DNA from 4 places in the Exiguobacterium sp. s91 genome. Region 3 is predicted to be linked to each of the others. Evidence: predicted binding sites of a transcription regulator. Region 3 holds the regulator's gene; each other region holds the start of a gene.
The links. The regulator Rex, encoded in region 3, represses fermentation and respiration genes when NADH is low (regulators of the CRP and FNR family bind a similar motif). The targets are predictions, from matches to a motif close to TTGTGAAATATTTCACAA.

Region 1: the regulator Rex is predicted to act here: its motif matches at 2,063-2,080, upstream of pflB (formate C-acetyltransferase).
Region 2: the regulator Rex is predicted to act here: its motif matches at 3,482-3,499, upstream of KNQ06_RS10375 (L-lactate dehydrogenase).
Region 4: the regulator Rex is predicted to act here: its motif matches at 1,286-1,303, upstream of cydD (thiol reductant ABC exporter subunit CydD).

The regions. Positions count from the first base shown of each region.
Region 1 is NZ_JACSMZ010000004.1:52,431-57,442, reverse strand. It holds gene pflB (formate C-acetyltransferase) at 1-1,976, opposite strand, end outside; gene KNQ06_RS14745 (hypothetical protein) at 2,316-2,744, shown strand; gene KNQ06_RS14740 (DEAD/DEAH box helicase) at 2,773-3,945, shown strand; gene KNQ06_RS14735 (hypothetical protein) at 3,942-4,586, shown strand; gene KNQ06_RS14730 (GGDEF domain-containing protein) at 4,642-5,012, opposite strand, start outside.
Region 2 is NZ_JACSMZ010000001.1:1,985,766-1,990,777, forward strand. It holds gene KNQ06_RS10355 (ROK family glucokinase) at 1-207, opposite strand, end outside; gene KNQ06_RS10360 (YqgQ family protein) at 291-494, opposite strand; gene KNQ06_RS10365 (M42 family metallopeptidase) at 478-1,515, opposite strand; gene KNQ06_RS10370 (GNAT family N-acetyltransferase) at 1,675-2,184, opposite strand; gene KNQ06_RS10375 (L-lactate dehydrogenase) at 2,439-3,395, opposite strand; gene KNQ06_RS10380 (DUF92 domain-containing protein) at 3,561-4,340, opposite strand; gene KNQ06_RS10385 (5-formyltetrahydrofolate cyclo-ligase) at 4,334-4,879, opposite strand; gene rpmG (50S ribosomal protein L33) at 4,937-5,012, opposite strand, start outside.
Region 3 is NZ_JACSMZ010000001.1:7,849-12,860, forward strand. It holds gene KNQ06_RS00080 (ATP-binding cassette domain-containing protein) at 1-1,749, opposite strand, end outside; gene KNQ06_RS00085 (redox-sensing transcriptional repressor Rex) at 1,917-2,576, shown strand; gene KNQ06_RS00090 (twin-arginine translocase TatA/TatE family subunit) at 2,576-2,773, shown strand; gene tatC (twin-arginine translocase subunit TatC) at 2,781-3,560, shown strand; tRNA gene KNQ06_RS00100 (tRNA-Ala) at 3,665-3,740, shown strand; gene KNQ06_RS00105 (S8 family serine peptidase) at 3,965-5,012, shown strand, end outside.
Region 4 is NZ_JACSMZ010000002.1:282,841-287,852, forward strand. It holds gene cydD (thiol reductant ABC exporter subunit CydD) at 1-1,250, opposite strand, end outside; gene KNQ06_RS12855 (Rrf2 family transcriptional regulator) at 1,459-1,941, shown strand; gene KNQ06_RS12860 (nuclear transport factor 2 family protein) at 1,964-2,332, shown strand; gene KNQ06_RS12865 (hypothetical protein) at 2,394-2,561, opposite strand; gene ypfJ (KPN_02809 family neutral zinc metallopeptidase) at 2,645-3,487, opposite strand; gene KNQ06_RS12875 (glucosyltransferase domain-containing protein) at 3,671-5,012, shown strand, end outside.

The DNA of each region.
Region 1 (5,012 bases), on a different contig from region 3:
AACGTGTAGGAAATCCCGTCGAGCGCATGTTCATATGGTAATTTTCCGACAGATGTCAGTGCGGCGACAGCTCCTCTAGTGTCACGTCCATGCATCGGGTTAGCACCCGGTGCGAATGGTTCACCCGCACGGCGTCCATCTGGCGTATTTCCTGTTTTTTTACCGTAGACGACGTTTGAAGTAATCGTCAGGACAGACTGCGTCGGAAGGGCATTGCGATACGTTGGATGTTTACGGATTTTCTCCATGAACAGTGTGACGAGATCGACCGCCATCTGATCCACCCGTTCATCGTTATTCCCGAACTTCGGAAACTCGCCTTCGATCTTGAAATCAACTGCAATCCCATCCGCATCTCGGATTGGACGAACTGTTGCGTAACGGATGGCGGATAGACTGTCAGCGACGACCGATAAACCAGCGATACCGCATGCCATCGTCCGTAAGATTTCTGGATCATGTAAAGCCATTTCAATCCGTTCGTAGCTATACTTATCATGCATGTAGTGGATGACATTCAGTGTGTTGACGTACAGTTCTGCGAGCCAATCGAGTTGACGATCATAAGCCGCCATGACGGTTTCGTAATCGAGTACTTCATCGAGCATCAGTGGTGTAGCTGGGGCAACTTGGATTTTGAGCTTCTCGTCCATTCCGCCATTGATCGTATAGAGTAATGCTTTTGCCAGGTTTGCTCGCGCACCGAAGAACTGCATCTGTTTCCCGATCTTCATCGCGGAGACACAACAAGCGATGCCGTAATCATCTCCATAAACCGGTAACATCAAATCATCGTTTTCATATTGAATCGAGCTTGAAACGATCGACATCTTCGCACAGAATTCCTTGAATCCGCGTGGAAGCTGAGTAGACCAGAGAACGGTTAGATTCGGTTCCGGTGCCGGACCAAGTGTCGAGAGAGTGTGTAAGAAGCGGAATGAACTTTTCGTGACGTTTGATCGTCCATCTTCACTCATTCCACCGATTGATTCCGTTACCCACGTCGGATCACCTGAGAACAGATCGTTGTAGTCTGGTGTCCGTAAGAACTTAACGATCCGAAGCTTCATGACGAAATGATCGACGAGTTCTTGTGCAGTCTCTTCCGTCAAGCGACCAGCCGCAAGATCACGTTCGACATAAATATCAAGGAACGTCGAGACTCGACCGAGTGACATGGCTGCCCCGTTTTGCTCTTTGATGGCAGCAAGATAGGCAAGATAGACCCACTGGAATGCTTCTTGTGCTGTTTCTGCAGGGCGGGAGAGATCGAAACCATAGCGAGCTCCAAGCTCGGTCAATTCCGTTAATGCGCGCAACTGTTCATTCATCTCTTCACGGTCGCGAATCATCGATTCAGATAAGAACCCGCCACGTGCCTTTAAATCCTTCTTACGTTCTTCGATCAAGCGTGCCGTTCCGTACAAAGCAACACGACGATAGTCACCGATGATCCGTCCGCGACCATAAGCATCAGGTAATCCGGTGATAATACCGGCTTTACGTGCAGCGCGCATCTCAGGGGTATAGGCATCGAAAACCCCTTGGTTATGTGTCTTCCGGTACTCGCTGAAAGTTTTCGTGACGGTCTCGTCTGCTTCAAAGCCATACGCAGCTAGGGCATCATTCACCATCCGAATCCCACCGTTCGGATGAATCGAACGTTTAAACGGTTCGTCTGTCTGTAAACCGACGATTTTTTCGAGTGAACGATTCAGATACCCTGCATCATGCGAGAGGATCGTTGATGGTGTTTTAGCATCGACGGCATACACACCACCACGTTGTCGCTCTTCATTCGTCAGCTGTAGAATTTGTTGCCAGAGACGTTCCGTTGCTTGCGTCGGACCGACTAAAAAGTGATCATCTCCTGTATATTCCGTGCGATTGAGTCGGATGAAGTCTGCGACATCAATCGTCTTTACCCATTCACCAGACGTAAAGTTCGTCCAAGCACTCGTTTTTTCTAATAACATGGATACCACTCCTTTAATATTGAGCTAATCATCAGTTCCTTATGTGAATAGTGTAACAAAAGGAAGGGGTGATTCCCTTTACGTTCATGTGAATGTTTTAACAAGTGGACAAACGTTGATATGACGGGCTTTCTTTATTTCTGTATTCATATGAAAATAGTTTAAAAAAAACAGTTTTAGATTGCTAATTCAAGGTTTTTTGGAAACTGTATGAGTTGATTTGAAAAAGATTCACTAGAACAGTTGAAACTGTGAGGAATGTCACGCTACGGTGCCTTGTATTTTTAAGACGTATCGTTGACAATGAAAAAGGGAATATAGAACGTGGAGGTGTGCCAAATGGAGTATGTATCATTAACACAACAAGGAGAGTATCAGTCAGGAGACTGGGTCTCGCTGAAAATCGGATCGGACGGTTCAACGCGAACGGGAATGATCACGGAATTCGAAAATGATGGATTCTGGATTCGGTTTGAAGATGATTTTGATTATGAAGACTTTATCGGCTATGATGAATCGTATTGGATTGCGCTTGTTCGTCGTCCGGTTGACGTAAAAGCGACGTATGCGAGTCTTGCGGAGTACCCGGCACTCGCTGCAGAATTACAGGATCGTGTCATCCAAGGATTCGAAATTTTAGAAGAAGAAGCCGGTGAAAGCGAGATTCGATTCCATATTCGATTGCTCGACGCAGGAAATGAATATACACAGACATTACGGGGATACCGTGATGCATCAGGAGATCATGTCGAATACGTAACGGCATGATGGAATTAAGAGAGTAGGAGAAATCGTTATGAACTTTACAAAACCATTTTTACAGGAAGCATGGGAACGCGCACGCTTTACGGAGTTGATGCCTGTTCAAGAACAAGCGATTCCGTTGTTGCGCGAAGGAAAAGATGTCCTGGCGGAAGCGCCGACAGGAACAGGGAAGACGCTTGCCTATGTCATTCCAGCTTTAGAAAAGATTGAAGTAGAAGAACCACACGTGCAAGTCGTGATCACGGCACCAACACGGGAACTCGTCATGCAAATTCATCAAGTCATTCAATTGTTTGCTCAAGGAAGTGGTATCAAATCCGGTGCATTCATTGGTGGTGTTGAATTAAAACGACAATATGAACGATTGAAGAAAAAACCACAAATCATTGTTGGAACGCCAGGGCGTCTCGTTGAGTTGATCGATTCGAAGAAGCTGAAGATGCATAAGGTGAAATTGATCGTCTTGGACGAAGCGGATCAAATCTATGAGAGTGGTATGAGTGACTCGGCGACGCGAATCGCAAACAGTGCACTACGCGATCGTCAGTTAGCATTCGTCTCCGCGACATTACCGGAACGGACAGCAGAATGGGGACGGACGCTTGCAAACAACCCTGAGACGATTCGAGTTGAGCGTGCCGTCAGTACACAAGTGACATTCGGTTATTTGGAGACTTCACGTCGTCAGAAGCCGGAATTGTTACGTCGTCTGGCGAACATGCAAGGATCAAAAGTACTGACATTCATTAATAACCGTTCCTTCCTCGGACCATTGAATGGCGAGTTGAGTAAATTCTCATTGAAATACCGGATTTTAGACGCTGAAAAAGGCAAACGAGAGCGGATGGAGACATTGCGTTCTTATAAAAAGGGAGAGTTTCCTTTACTCGTCACGACAGGTCTTGCGGCACGTGGGTTAGATATCGAAGCAGTCACGCATGTCGTCCATTATGATTTGCCGGAGTCGCTTGACGATTTCGTACACCGTTCAGGTCGGACGGGACGTGGAAACGCGAACGGAATGGTACTTGCTCTTGTTACGGATCAAGACTTAAAACACTTAAAAACACTTGCGAAGCAAATGGGCGTCGAGATGGAAGCGATGGAAATTTACCGTGGGGAAGTCATTCCAAAACGTGAATTCACAGCACCTCAGACGATTAAACGACCGGCTACTCCTCACCGGAAAGGGCGATCGAAATGAAGAACGATCGAAAAGTAATTCCGTTTCCGACGACGGTTTCTGAAGCGGAAATGAATGCAGCCTTGAAGAAGATGTATCAAGAAGCAGCGACAGCGCGTAGTACGGATTGGGTCGCTTTCATTGAAGAGATTGCGACGGAGGGACGTTGGTATTTAAAAGATGCTGAATTGTTCCGGGACTTATTCGTAGATTGGGCAATCTTCTATGAGACGGATGATCAAGGAAAAACGCCGCACGGTCGTTTTCTTGAGCAGGTCAAAGAAGAGTTATCGCCTAGCCTCTACCGCGCCTTGCGTGGATTAGCGGACCCGATGCCTTCGTTGTTTCAAGTCGAGGCGGATGGTGTCGTTGATTTAATGTCAAAACAGACGTATCAAACGGATTTGTCTGAGATTGAAGTCGAACCAGGTGATTTGTTGATTGGAAAACTGCTCTACATTTCTGGGAAATGGCGCTTTGCGATTGCCTATATGAAAGTAGCGCGCGCACTGGTACCAGAAGTCCTCGCTTTGTTGACGGACTTCGTGGATGAAGTAGGAGAAGACGCGTTGCTTCGTCAGTATCCAGAATTTTGTGCGGAATTGATTGACTTACTCCTCGATATCGAAGAAGGCAATATTTCACCGAGACCAGAAGAATAATTGAAAAAACCTAGAATACATGACCTGATTATGGTCAACGTATTCTAGGTTTTTTTCATGAATCTGCTCGATATAGGGCGACATCGTTTTTATCCCGATGTTTCACGCGATACATGGCAAGGTCGGCTTGCTTTAAGCATGTTTCAAGATCAGCCTTATGACACGCGGTCACACCGATGCTTGCAGAAACGAATAAGGATTGTCCTTTATAAACGTAAGGACGTCTTAAAAAGTGTAAGAAGGATTTACATTTTCGACGTAAGGACAGTTCATCATCGGCGTGTAAGAGGATCGCGAACTCATCTCCACCAAGTCGATACACCTGTTCTAAAGAATTCGTATGCTCGCTCAATCGTTTCGCGACTTCGATCAATACGTAATCACCTGCTTCATGACCATACGTATCATTGACTTGCTTAAAACCGT
Region 2 (5,012 bases), 2.0 Mb from region 3:
GATGCCCGCTCCGACGAAATCTTCTGGTCGTTTATTGCTCTCTTGACACTTCTCAAAGAAAGATTTTGCAATATCTCCAGGAATTTGTACGCCATCATTCAAAACGACCGTCTCGATTTCCCACTTTTCTACGATGATCCCTTGCAAATCCAAAATTGCCATCTTGACTGTCGTTCCGCCGATATCAATGCCGAGTAACCATTTCATTGCTTCGTCTCCCCTATACTCATATAATGTCTGCTTCATCATTTTACCGGACATAACCCATTTGCGCAAAGGGTTGCACAATCTTAAATGTTATCGGATTGTGAACGCTTTAATTCATGTCGTAAGATTAGTTTCGCTGAATCGTACTGACGTTGTTCCAAAACGCCCGCTTCTTGTAATTCATCGAGTTCAAGCATCATCATCGCGATATCGGACGCTCGATCCCCAAGATAGATGAATGTCCCGTATGTCTTGAGTAACTGCTGTACGTCATACAGTGTCTTCATCGACCATCGGCTCCTTTACATAGGCATGTAGCAAATCATATGTCGCTTGTAACGACGTCTCATGCGTACGTTCGTACGAATGACTCGATTCGATTCCCGGACCGAACAATCCGTGCCGGACGTCGTGGCCCGCACTTACTGCTGCCGAGGCATCCGAGCTATAGAACGGATAGATATCAACTTTATATGGAATGCTATTACGTTGTGCTAAGCGTGTTAACTGGTGGCGTAAAGCTAAGTCATACGGACCAGAACCATCTTTGGCACAAATGGAGACTGTGAATTCATCGGAGTGTTGCCCCTCTCCTAGTGCTCCCATGTCGACCGCGATGTATTCTGCGACTTCTTCCGTGAATCCAGCATTTCCACCGAATCCGACTTCTTCATAATTTGAAATCAGGATCTGGACCGTGTGTGGTAGTTCGATTGTTTTCCATTCCTTGATCAATTCAAGCAACAAAGCAACAGATGCTTTATCATCGAGATGGCGCGACTTCACGAATCCTGTTTCCGTATAGAGGAATCGCGGATCAAACGTTACGATGTCTCCTACTTCAATCCCCGCGACGCGCGTCTCTTCTGCTGTCGTCGAACGGATATCGAGCCGTACTTCGATATTATCAGCGGATCGTTCCGTTTTGTTCGTCTCGCGCGACGTATGAACACTCGAATGGTGGAACACGATCGTACCTGAAATCGTTTGACCGTCCATCTTGTGAATGAGACAGTTCTCACCTTCGATCGCTGTCCAAGCATATCCCCCCAGTTGTGATAAACGAAGTCGTCCTGTTGGTAAAATTTCTTTCACCATCGCTCCTAGTGTGTCGACGTGTGCCGTCAGTAACCGCGTACGCGTTGAAGCACCAGGTAGTGTCGCTAAAATCGCTCCTTTTTCAAGCTTTCGATACGTGATCCCTTCTGCTACCAATCGCTTTTCTACATATGTAATAGCTTCTTTTGTCGAACCTGTTGGACTCGGAATCGAGACAAGCTCTTCAATCGTACGTATGACTTCTTTCATGTTCATTCGCTCCCTTTCAATCGGACGACGACGTGACATCCGCTTTGTTCTCATGATAACAAATATTCATTCTTTGCCGATACTGATATCCTACGGATACCATGCGAAAAAGCTGTAGCGCTTTTTTGCTACAGCTTCTTTCCACACCATCTCAATAACTTAGACGTACTTCTTCATCCAAATATCATCACGATATGTGCCGTCTTCTAATTTTACGGAATCTGGATCTTCGGCATATACTTCAAAACCGAGCGACTCATAAAGATTTTGTGCGGCTTCGTTCCCTGATAAAACGGCAAGAATGACTTGCTCGACGTCCGGTAACTTCTTCGCTTCCTCGATTAAGGCTTCCATCAGAGCGCGACCAGTACCCCCACGATATTCAGGTGATACGTATACTCCGGAAATCATCGCTTTATGAGATTCACGTGACAATTCATATGGTTTGACCTGACCAAACCCAAACAATGTATCACCGTCGAACATACCAAGCCAAACCTCATCGGAGTCGGGTTCTCCCTCAAGTCCTTCTTGTACTTCGCGGAGCGGGGTTTGCTGTTCATCATCAAACGAATGACCGAATGCATCTGGATGATTTTTTAATCCCTCAAGGCGTAGATTCCAGTATTGTTCTGCATCCTCTTTAGTTAGTTTTCGAAAAGTATACATGACTGTCGGTTCTCTCCTTTTTGGGTATCATGACGTACAAAAAATGACGTAAAAACGCTTCTATCTCTTACTTAACCCTTTTCTAGTAAAATAAAACCTAGATTTTTCTCTTTTTACTACCGGACGAATAGATGTAATTATTAACGTGTTTGTTCTCCACATCAAAAAACTCAAGTGTGGACAATATGAAGCAGGTCCGACACTTGAGTTTTTTGCTACTTTATTTCGTAACACCTTCATCATGATTCGTACGATTATCCTTGTAAGACGGGTTCAAGCGTCTGACGCAATACATCAGCAGAATGATGGAATTTCTTCAACTCTTCATCCGTCAATGAGACTTCAATGATTTCACGCACACCTTGACGATTGATGATGGCAGGAACTCCAATATGGATACCGGAAATTCCATACTGACCATCGACATGCGCACCGACCGTCAACAGACAGTTCTCATTTCCGAGGATGGCACGAACGATACGAACGAGCCCAAGCCCAATCGCATAATAGGTTGCCCCTTTGCGCTCGATAATATGATAAGCAGCATCTCGGACGTTGATGTAGATTTGATCAAGATCTGCTTGAGAATAACGATCGTCTTCAGCAAGTAGTTCATCAATCGTTTTTCCATAAATGCGGCTGTTACTCCAGGCAGCGAATTCCGTATCACCATGTTCGCCAAGAATATAGGCATGGGCATTTCGGGAATCAATGTGAAAGTATTCTCCGAGCATTTGACGCAGGCGCGCTGTATCAAGCACCGTTCCTGATCCAAATACGCGGGATTTCGGAAGACCAGAATATTTCCAGGCAAGATGCGCCATGATATCAACCGGATTAGAAGCCACGACGATGATACCATCAAAACCGGAATCCATGATTTGACGAATCATTTCTTTCATGATCAACGCATTCTTTGCAACGAGATCGAGTCTTGTCTCACCTGGTTTTTGTGGAGCGCCTGCCGTGATGACGACGACTTCCGCTTCTCGGCAGTCCGCGTAGTCTCCAGCCCATATTCGCATCGGTGAAGAGCTAAATGGTGTTCCGTGGTTTAAGTCCATTGCCTCGCCCTCTGCTTTGGCTTTGTTGACATCAATGATGACAAGTTCTTCACAAAGTCCAGCTGTTGACATCTGATAGGCAAAGCTTGAACCGACTGCACCAGCTCCAATGAGGGCTACTCGTGTCACTTTCGCATGTAATTCCATATCGTTATGTCCACCCTTCCATTCGTCCTAAGAGTTTGTTAACTATCTCACAAGTAAATTGTAACATCTTTCACATTCTTTGTATCATGTGAAATTAATCACATTTGTCCATTTTGTGTCATTGATATCCTAACATAAGGAATTACATACTCACATACTTTCCAGTTACCAAAATCGAACGATGATAAACCCGATTCCGCTTGCCAAACCACTCGTTAAGACATTGACAGCATCATTCCCTAAAAATCGAATGCCTGAAACGTAAGCTGTCGGTTGACCATGGTGCTCTCGCTTTTCCGTGTATTCCCCACAAACCGTACATCGGTAAACGCGTTGCCCTACCGCTCCAAATAGTGTATCCAGTAGGCTTCCGAGTACACCGATGCTTGTTACGAGTAAGACGTGTCTTAAAGAAAGAGAAAATATCCAATGCGCTGCTACAGCGATGAACGCAGCTCCTGCGATCGTACCGATCGTTCCAATCAGCGACATCGCTCCACTCGTTCCTGCTGGTACCCGTCGTAACGTTTTGAGAGACCACGGATCACGTCTTGAGAGCGGTCCGATTTCAGATGCCCACGTATCAGCATTCGATGCTGCGATGACGAATAGAAATAACAAGAGATACGCAAAATCCATCGTCATGGCATACGCTAAGGCAGCAACGAACGCTACCCCTCCATTCGCAAGGACTTGCCATCCGTCACGCGCGCCGTCTTTCTCAACGATGGAGTCGACCGATTGTTTTCTAGATCGTCCGACCTTCGATAACAGACTCGAGCTACCAAAGAAGAGTAAGAGTACTACTAATCCTTGCCAACCGAATCCGAATGAGACACCACTACCGACGAGCAGGGTCATGATAGCACCACTTGTCGTCAATAAACGAAAAGATCGTCCGGTCCAAGCAAGCAATAGACAAAACAAAATGGTCGCGCTCAACATCGGATGACCTCTAATTCAGTGACGATCAAGTCAACGGGGATATCAAAGGCTTCCACTTCGAAATCTGGAAGAAGTTGTTCAGAAAAGGCAATCGATACTTTACATCCTGTATATGGCACGAGTGCACGATCGTAATAGCCTCCTCCCCATCCTAAACGATAGCCGTCCCGACGATAGGCGCGACCTGGAACGAGGCAAAGCTCTGCTTGATCAAGTGAGGCGCGACGTGCTGAAGCGATCGGTTCAGCAATCCCCATCTGATTTGCTTGCAGTTGATCTTCTGGTCCATGTTCATAAAAGACCATCTCGTCTCCGACTACTTTTGGTATCAAGACCGTCTTGCCCTCTTGCCACGCTTGTTCAATCAGCATTCTTGTATCACATTCATTTCGAAAAGCTAATGTGATCGCGACACAGGTCGCTTGTTGCCATTCAGGTAGTAACAAGACATGTTCGTGAATCAATCGTTCCTTTTCCGCACGGTTCTCCATCACATCGAGTCGTTCTTTGATCAGACGGCGTACTTCTTGTTTATTCATAGTTGTCTTCCTTTCCACAAAAAAAGCCATCACACGAAGTGACGGCTTCCATCTCAATTATTTCACTTCACGGTGAAGTGTGTGCTTACGGAGACGTGGGTTGTATTTCTTCAACTCAAGACGCTCTGGGTTG
Region 3 (5,012 bases):
CTCGATGTCTTGTTCAAGTTGCTCAATCTGCTGACGGCGCTTGCGTTCTTCTTTCTGTGCTTCCTTGTCGATCGTCTTCGACGCAGTGACCTTTGCGGCTTTTGCTTCCTCTGCTTCAAGACGCGCAATCTCTTCTTGCTCCGCCTTTTTCTCCGTGTAGTACGAATAATCACCGAGGTATTCCGTCACGCCGGCTTCACTCATCTCGATGACGCGGGTCGCGATCCGGTCAATGAAGTAACGGTCGTGGGAGACGAATAGCAATGTCCCTTCGTAGTCGACGAGGGCGTTTTCAAGGACCATCTTCGAATCCAGATCCAAGTGGTTCGTCGGCTCATCGAGGACAAGGACGTTCGTCTTCCGGAGTTTCAGTTTCGCGAGCGCGAGACGTCCGCGTTCGCCACCGGATAACTCATGGACGATCTTGAAAACATCGTCACCGCTAAACAAGAATTGCCCGAGGACAGACCGGACTTCTTGTTCACGCATCAGTGGCCATTCGTTCCAAATCTCATCAATGACACGGTTCCGATCATTGAGTTCCGCCTGCTCTTGATCGTAATATCCGATCGAGACGCCGGTTCCGAAACGGAAATCACCGAAGAGGGGGCGTAAGCGACCGACGAGGACTTTTAAGAGCGTCGACTTCCCGATTCCATTCGGTCCGACGAGTGCCAGTGATTCACCGCGTTGCAAGCGGAAGGTGATGTCTTTTGAGACAGCTTCTTCGTAACCGATCGCCAATTGATTGACTTGAAGAACGTCATTCCCGCTCTGTTTTTCAATCGGGAAGGACAGGACCGTGCTACGCTCATCCCCATCTGGTCGGTCGAGCCGGTCGACCTTCTCGAGCCGCTTCCGGACACTTTGGGCACGTTTTGTCGTCGTCGCCCGGGCGATGTTCCGTTGAATGAAGTCCTGCATCTTCGCGATCTCTTCTTGCTGCTGTTCAAACTGCTTCATTTCCTGATCGTATAAGGCCGCTTTTTGCTCCAAGTACTTCGTATAGTTCCCCGTGAACTTACGACAGACATTGCGCGACAGTTCGTAGACGACATTGACGACTTGGTCGAGGAAGTACCGGTCGTGCGAGACGATCAGGACGGCACCACGATAACCACCGAGGTAGCTTTCAAGCCAAGCAAGCGTATCGATATCGAGGTGGTTGGTCGGCTCATCGAGAATGAGGAGCTCTGGTGCTTGCAGGAGCATCTTTGCTAAGGCAAGCCGTGTCCGTTGACCACCGGATAATGTCTGAATCCGGCGCGAGTAATCATCCGGATAAAAGCGCATGCCGTGCAAAACGGAGCGGATATTCGCTTCGAACTGATAACCACCGGCTTCTGAGAAGTCGTGTTGCGCTTGATCGTACGTCTTCAAGAGACGATCGTAAGCGACCGGGTCGTTCAAGATATGCTCCATGCCCATTTCGATTTCCATCCGGCGCAGTGTTCGTTCTTGTTCCTGGAGATGTTCGAAGACGGTCAGCATCTCGTTCCAGATCGTCTCATTCGATTCGAGACCACTGTCTTGCGCGAGATAACCGATTTTGACATCCTTGCCTTTCATGATGTCGCCCGAGTCATGACTGAGTTCACCAGCGATGATTTTGAGCAAGGTCGATTTACCGGCACCGTTTCGTCCGACGAGCGCAATCCGATCTCGCTCTTGTACTTCCAGTTTGATATTTTCTAAAATCGGCTCGACGCCGAATGATTTCGAGAGTTGATTGACTTGTAAGAGTATCATTTCCATCCATCCTTCCACCCTTTAGTCTATCACGAACAAAAGCGCAAGGTCCTGCGGAATATATTATTTGTGACTCTATGTGAAGTGGTTTACAATCAAGGAGAGTAGAAAGCTTTTTGCAAAGATTTGGGTGCCACGATGGATGTGGCCGAAGGGGGAACTGCAGGATGAATGGACCAGACACAAAAATTCCACAAGCGACAGCAAAACGGTTGCCGCTATATTATCGCTTCATCCAAAGTTTATACAATTCAGGCAAGCTCCGCGTCTCTTCTGCTGAGTTAAGCGAGGCGGTGAAGGTTGATTCAGCAACGATTCGTCGCGATTTTTCCTACTTTGGGGCATTAGGGAAGAAGGGGTATGGGTATAACGTTCAACATCTCTTAACGTTTTTCCGCAAAACCTTGAATCAAGATGAGGTGACGAATGTTGCCTTAATCGGGGTCGGTCATCTCGGAACAGCGTTTGCAAATTATAACTTTTTAAAGAATAATAGTACTCGGATAGTCGTTGCGTTTGATGCGGACGAAGAGAAGGTCGGAACAACGACGCATGACGTTCCAATCTATCATGTTTCGGACATGAAAGAACAAATCGAAGCGAATCAGGTCGATGTTGCCATCTTGACGGTTCCATCGCAGTTCGCACAGTCAGTAGCGGATGAGTTAGTCGAGTATGGTGTGACAGGCATCCTGAACTTTACGCCAGCGCGGTTGAACGTGCCAGCGAGCGTCCGGGTCCATCACATCGATTTATCGATCGAGTTGCAGTCGTTAGTTTATTTCATGAAGCATTATTCGCAATCAGCTGAAGGAGTGAAATCATAATGGAAAACCTTATCCCGCTCACACTAGGTATCGGACCAGCGAGCATCGGATTAATCGCGGTCGTCGCGTTGATCATCTTCGGACCGAAGAAGTTACCAGAATTCGGACGCGCTGCGGGTCAGACATTGAAAGAGTTCAAGAATGCCACGAACGGCATCATGGACGACGATAAAAAGGACGAACCGAAAGAGAAGTGATTGAATCATGACGGTTGATCAAGAGCAAAGCATGACGTCGCACCTTGACGAACTGCGCAAGCGGATCGTCTGGTCGCTTATCATCGTCGTCGTCCTGTTCGCTGTCGCATTTCCGCTCGTCCGACCGCTCGTTCGCTTCTTGCAAGCGGACTTAAAAGAGCTCGGCATCGGTTTGAATGCCTTCAACGTCGCCGATCCTTTAATGTTGTATTTGAATCTTGCGTTCATCATTGCGCTGATTTTAGCGTCACCGTTCTGGATGTATCAACTCTGGGCATTCGTCCGACCAGGACTTTATGACAAGGAGCAAAAAGCGACATTGACGTATATTCCGGTCATCTTCTTTCTATTTTTGGCTGGCGTAGCCTTCTCGTATTTCTGGTTGCTTCCCTTCTTGCTTGAAGTCTCAACAGATCTCGGGAAAGAGCTCGGAATCGAACAAGTCATTGGAGTCGAGAACTACTTCAGTTTCTTAATCCGATTGACGATGCCGTTCGGTCTTCTGTTCCAATTGCCGGTCGTGACGATGTTCCTGACGCGTCTTGGTCTCGTGACGCCATATTTCATGCGAAAGAATCGGAAATATGCGTACTTTGTGCTGTTCGTCGTTGCGGCATTGATCGCACCGCCGGATGTGACGTCACACTTGATGATCTCGGTGCCATTGTTCGTTCTCTATGAGATCAGCATCTTGATTTCTGCGCGGACGTACAAAAAGGTCTTGATCCTCGAGCAACAGGCAGAGCTTGAACGACAGGCGGACTTGATGCGTGAATTGAATAAATGAATCGTGAATTCCTTCCGACGATTTTGGAAGGGATTCTTTTTTATGAAAGCGTTCTTTTTATATTGATAAAGCAGTTAGTGATGCGTATACTAAAGATAATTCATGGGGGCTTAGCTCAGCTGGGAGAGCGTTTGGCTGGCAGCCAAAAGGTCGTCGGTTCGATCCCGATAGTCTCCACCAATACCAAATATCTAACTCCTCGAAGCGTCGAGGAGTTTTTATTTTACTCCCAGTTAAATTCCTTACAAATATAAAATGTCATGTAAAACAAATAAATTAAAAAAATAGACAAATATAAATTGTTTATTTCCATTAAATTCATTAAACTAAATATACAGAATTTTCGTTTAACTGTTTTATCAGTAGTACTACTATGGTTTTACAGAAAAGGGGAAAACGAACGCATGAAGAAGAAGATTGCACTTATGGCAGCCGTCTTAATGACGTCTTCCAATCTAGTCAGTGCGCAAGGTGCACTGTCGTCGCAAGACAAAGCAACGGGTCAAAAACCGCAAGCGCTCTCGCTGAAGAAATCGGGGCAAGAGAAGAACTACAAACAATCGGATAAAGTCCGTGTCGTCATCGAGATGGAAGAGAAGCCGGCGATTCAAATCGCCCAGGCTCAAAACAAGCGGTATAGCACATTGAGCAATGCCGAAAAAGAGTCGATCAAAGATCGCCTCGTCAGCGTCCAAAAATCGGTCAAGTCAGCCATCGCTAAAAAATCAATTCCCGTTACATATAAGGAGAGCTTCACGACCGTCATCAACGGATTCAGTGGTGAAGTTAAGTTCGGCGACATCGAAGACATTAAAAAACTCAACGGAGTCAAGAGCGTACATATCGCCCATGAATACGCGCGTCCGGAAGTTGCTAAAGGTGCAAAGCCAGACATGCTGTACAGCAAGGACATGGTCAATGCGAAGGAAACATGGCAGGACTATGGTTTTAAAGGGGAAGGAACAATCGTTGCCGTCATCGATACGGGAATCGATCCATCGCATAAGGACATGGTCTTGAGCCCTGAGACGAAGATCGATTTGACTTCTTCGAAAGTCGATAGTGCGAAAGAAACAAAAGGTTTAAAAGGAAAATACTTCACGGAAAAAGTACCGTACGGCTATAACTATGCCGATCACGATAGCGAAATCCGTGATTTAGGTGCGGGCGCATCGATGCACGGGATGCACGTCGCGGGTACGGTCGGAGCAAACGGCGATGAAGCAAACGGCGGCATCAAAGGGGTCGCTCCGGAAACACAACTCCTCGCGATGAAAGTCTTCGGAAACGATCCAGGAATGCCATCGACATTCAGCGATATCTACATTAAAGCGATCGATGATGCGATTGCACTCGGAGCCGATGTCATCAACATGAGTCTCGGATCGACGGCATCGTTCGTCAATGCAGATGATCCAGAACAACGTGCAATCGTCAACGCGATGAACAACG
Region 4 (5,012 bases), on a different contig from region 3:
GGATGTTGCGAGATGTAGCTCAACTGACGGAACCAACTCGCTTCCTCCACCTGACTGCGATTAATCCCGTCAAGCAGAATCCGTCCTTCTTTTGGATCCGCGAGTCCGGCAATCAACTGCAAGACAGTCGACTTACCGGCACCACTGCGACCGATCAACGCCACCTTTTGATACGGTTCAATCGCAAGTGTCACGTCTTGTAAGGCAAAGCGTCCTTCTTGATACGTAAAATCAACTTCATCCAAGACGATTCGTGGTGGACGGTTCATCGAAAGTTCTGATTGACCGAAGGCAACAGGACGATCGTCTGCCGTTAGTTCGGCTGCGATCTGTTTCGCTGCCGCGACACTACCGCGTCCCGTATGGAAGGCAGCTCCCATCTCTTTTAAGGCAAGATAGTATTCTGGTGCCAACACGAGCATCAAGAACGCCGGGATGAAGGTAATGCTTTGGAACAAAATCAACCGCAGACTGACTTCAAGTGCAATCATTCCCATGCTGAGCATCGAGATGAACTCAAGCATCAACGACGACAAGAAGGCGAGCTTCAAGACCGTTAACGTCGCATCCCGGAAATCAAGACTGCTTTTTTCGATGACGTCACGTTGTCGTTTCGCACGACCAAATAACTTCAAGGTCGTCAGTCCTTGCAACGTATCAAGGAAAGTTCCCGAGAATGCCGTCATCTTCTCGAGTTGAGCATCCGCCCGCTTTTGCGTCATGATGCCGATGATGATATAGAACAACGGAATGAACGGTGCTGTGATCATCATGACGAGACCGGTGATCCAGTCATAGCTGAATGCCGCGATCAAGACCATCAAGGGAACGATCGTCGTCTGGACGACTTTCGGCAAGTACTGACTGTAGTAGCTGTCCATCTCGTCTACAGCGTCGAGCAAGACACTGACCTTCTGTCCCGCTTGCCCTTGTAGCATCATCTCGACCGAACGACCCGTGTATTTCGCAACGAGCGCTTCCCGAAGCGCCTGCTTCATGTGTGCCGATAACGTCGTACCGAGACGACCGTTCCAATACGTCACGGCGACCCGGAGCAACAGCATCCCGAGGACAACGAGCAGTAACGGAATGACGGCTTCAAACGGTTGTTCTTTCAAGAAAATCCGATCGACCGTCAACACGATACCAAACGATTGACCGACGACCGCAACCCCCATCAGGAAAGCTGCAATGATGAATTGAATGAGAATACTGCGTGGAATCTCGACGATTCCTTTTAATGGATTCATATACAAACGTCCTTTCACAAAGTGTGAACGACTTTTAGTGAATATTTTCACATATCGTACATTTAGTATACCGAATCCGGAACGGGGATGCCATGCAGATGCTGTCGAAAAGGTGTGACGGTTTTGTGAGAGCATATGACTCGACAATTCTTTCGAATAAAACTATTATGGATATACATTATCTACGTTTAACGAAAGGGGACTTCTCATGCAAATGAAAACCGGGGTCGAGCAATCTGTCTACGCGATGTTGCTCTTGACCTTCCTTCCGGATCGCGCTGTGTTGCCCGGTGAATTCATCAGCCAGCAACTTGGTGCCTCGCCGACTTATTTCCAAAAGCTCTTACGAAAACTCGTCCAAGCGGATCTGTTGTATTCCGTACCGGGTGTCAAAGGCGGCTTTCGTTTACGGCGTCCGGCAGACGAAATTCAAATCTTTGATGTCTATCAGGCAATCGAGGGCAAACAGACGTTGTATGCGTCAAGCGGTGTCTTCGAGGATTTGATGGGAATTCAGGAACAGGAAATCGGTCTACTCTCGAATCTAATGACAGAGGCGGAAGAGGCGTGGCAATCGACGTTGAAGCGCGAATCGATCGGCTCGATCCGTCAAGCAATCGACGCCTCCTGTCCACCGGAACATTTAGAACGGTTGCATGCGTTAATCACAAACCGGATGATGACACTTTAATGAACAGAAAGAGGTTTTTACTATGGTATTGAATCGTTATTTTGACTTATTCGACGCGTCACGCACGGACGCACAAGCTTTTGAGGACCTCGTTTCCTTATTCACGACAGACATCACGTTCGTTCTGAACGGACAACCAAAGCACGGCATCGACGCCTGGAAACAGTTCGTCCGTCATGTGTTCACGGCGAATCAGGATATTAAGCATATGTATGCGGGCTGGGAAGAAACAACACCAGGAACGTATGAAACACGCTGGGCAGTTTGCGGAAAACGGGCAGACGGTAGTGTCTTCACACAAGACGGAAAAGATATCGCACGTCTCGATGAAAACGGACGGATCGCTTACCTGGAGAACGTTCCAGATGATCCGACGATGTTCCGTTCATAAGAAGCTTTTAAATAACGAAAACCTGTGTTCCGCGCAAGCAGAACACAGGTTTTTTTGGTATTTAGCGCTTCAGTACGAGTCGTTTCAACAAATAGCCTGTGATGACAAGTAATGACGCAATGGCGAAATAGACCATGTAGATCAACAAGTCCGGCGCAAATCGTGACACGATGTACGTCAATCCGACGACAGCCGTATAGAGCAATAGAAATAGACTGATGTGCTTCAACTTCGACACTCCCCTTTGAATCCTTCCCTCTTCTTTACGAAAACAATTGGAAGATGTTTCAAGAGGTCTGTCGTTGCTTCGTATTATAGATTCTTCGCTTTGAATGTATCTCCGCCTTCAATCGTGCCGTTATCAAAACCTTTTTGGAACCAACGCTCCCGTTGCGCCGATGTGCCGTGGGTGAAACTTTCCGGTACGACATATCCTTGTCCCTTCTCTTGTAACGTATCATCCCCGACAGCATTCGCTGCCGTCAGCGCTTCCTCGAGATCGCCTTCTTCGAGTAAGTTTTCGCCTTGCGCATGGTGTGCCCAGACGCCGGCATAATAATCGGCCTGTAGCTCGAATCGAACAAGGTACTTGTTGAACTTCTCCTCACTCATCTGCTCTCGAAGGGGCATGATCTCGTCCGACTTTCCGAGTAACGTCTGGACATGGTGTCCGACTTCATGCGCAATGACATAGGCCATCGCAAAATCGCCCGGGGCTCCGTACTTCGACTGCAGTTCATCATAAAAGCTTAAATCAATGTATAATTTCTGATCACCGGGACAATAAAAGGGACCGACGGACTTCCCTGCTTGTCCGCAAGCCGAACTGACTTGATCCGTATATAAGACGAGCTTCGGTTTTTTATAGGTCTTACCATCTTCTTTGAATTCCTTCGTCCAGACCCGTTCCGTATCCGCTAAGACGACGGAGACGAAGTCCGCTGCTTCTTTTTCCTGTGCTGTTTCTTCATACGTCGTATTTTGCTGATCCCCACCGGTTAAGTCTCCGAGTAATTCAGCTGGATTACCACCCATCAAGGTGATGACGATCAGCAGGATGATCCCGACACCACCACCGATACCAGCGATTCCTTTCCCTCCCATTCCCCGTCGATCCTCGACGTTCGAACTCCGCTGTCTTCCCTTCCATTTCATGCGTTTTCCTCCTACTCGTTTCGTTGTAAGTCTTTACCCGAAAGCATTCGTCTGTAACGCTCCGTCTGAGGATGGACGTTACTTCTCGCAATCATTGCTAAAATAAGTACATCCATTTCTAGGAATATCGCCCTCCTGTAGAGAAGAAGTTCAGCACGGATTTTCGCAGAAAGGAGTTGTCCGATGCACTCGTTCCGTCAACACCTCAAGAACTTCATGCATACGTATCGTAAGGACATCCTTGTCCTATCTGGTATGTTTGTATTCATCCTGATCTATAGCTTTCCGTTGTTTCGTTCCGGTATGGTGACGTTCAGCGATCTATCCTTCGGACTGTCCTCACATCGCTATTTAGAAGAAATCTACGGTGCTTGGAACAACCGATGGAGCACGACGACGCTTCTGAATGTCGCACGACTGCTCTACATCCTACCGTTTTATGTACTCAGTCTATTGTTTGGCTCATCCGGTCCCGTCTTGATCAAGTTATTCATAATCGGACTGTTAACGATCTCTGCTTTATCGATGTTTGCTTTTACGAAACGGCTCCATTCCGTTTATGTCTCGAAGCACTTTTCTTATCTCTCACTGATTGCCTTTGCGATTGCCGCGTTGTTTTATGCCTTGAACCCGTGGGTGATTACGCGGATTCAACATATCTATTTATTATGTGGCTATTCCGTCTTTCCTTACGCTTTGATGTTGTTCTTCAACATCTTTGACCCGAAGTTTCGGGAACAGCTCGATCCTGGTTTTCGTTTGTCTGATCGATTGAGTCGACGGACATGGATTGATATCACTGGACTATCGATCGTCTTCGCCTTCATGGCGGCGGGGATTCATTATTTCTTCTTCTCGCTGATCTATATGGGAATCATGGTCGGACTCATTTTCCTAAAGACGAGCTGGACGCGTCGCAAAGAACGGATTTGGTCGTCGTTACTGTGGTTTTATGTTCGGGCGACTTGTGCGTTTGGTCTCGTTTTTCTACTATTTAATGGATATTGGTTCTTGATGTACGTCGGCTCGATTCTGACTGGCTCACAAGCTTCACAACACAATATCAATGTCTCTGATACGTTGATGTTGTTCAGCCGACACTCGAGCTGGACGAACGTTTTATTTTTAACGAGCTACTGGTGGCCGATGTTTGATTTGACGACGTTACCGCTGACGTTTTGGATTGGTGGTGCGATCACGCTTTTACTCATCTTACTAGGAGCCGTCATTGCGTATCGGCAACCGATCCATCTGTTCTTTAGTCTGCTTGCGATTCCGCTGATCGTCTTTGCGACCGGTACCCATGAACAAGTTGCCGATGCATTTGTCCTGTTCGTGACGAAGACACCGTTGATTGGTGCGATGTTCCGCGATCCGAATAAGCTAGTTGGTCTCTTGATGGTCAGTTACAGCTTGTTGCTCGCCGTCGGATTAAATGCCGTCTTTATCCGTGCGTCCCGGACGATTCCACTGAAGTTGTACCGGGTCGTCTCGATCGTCGGAACACTGATCGTCGTCGCCTGCT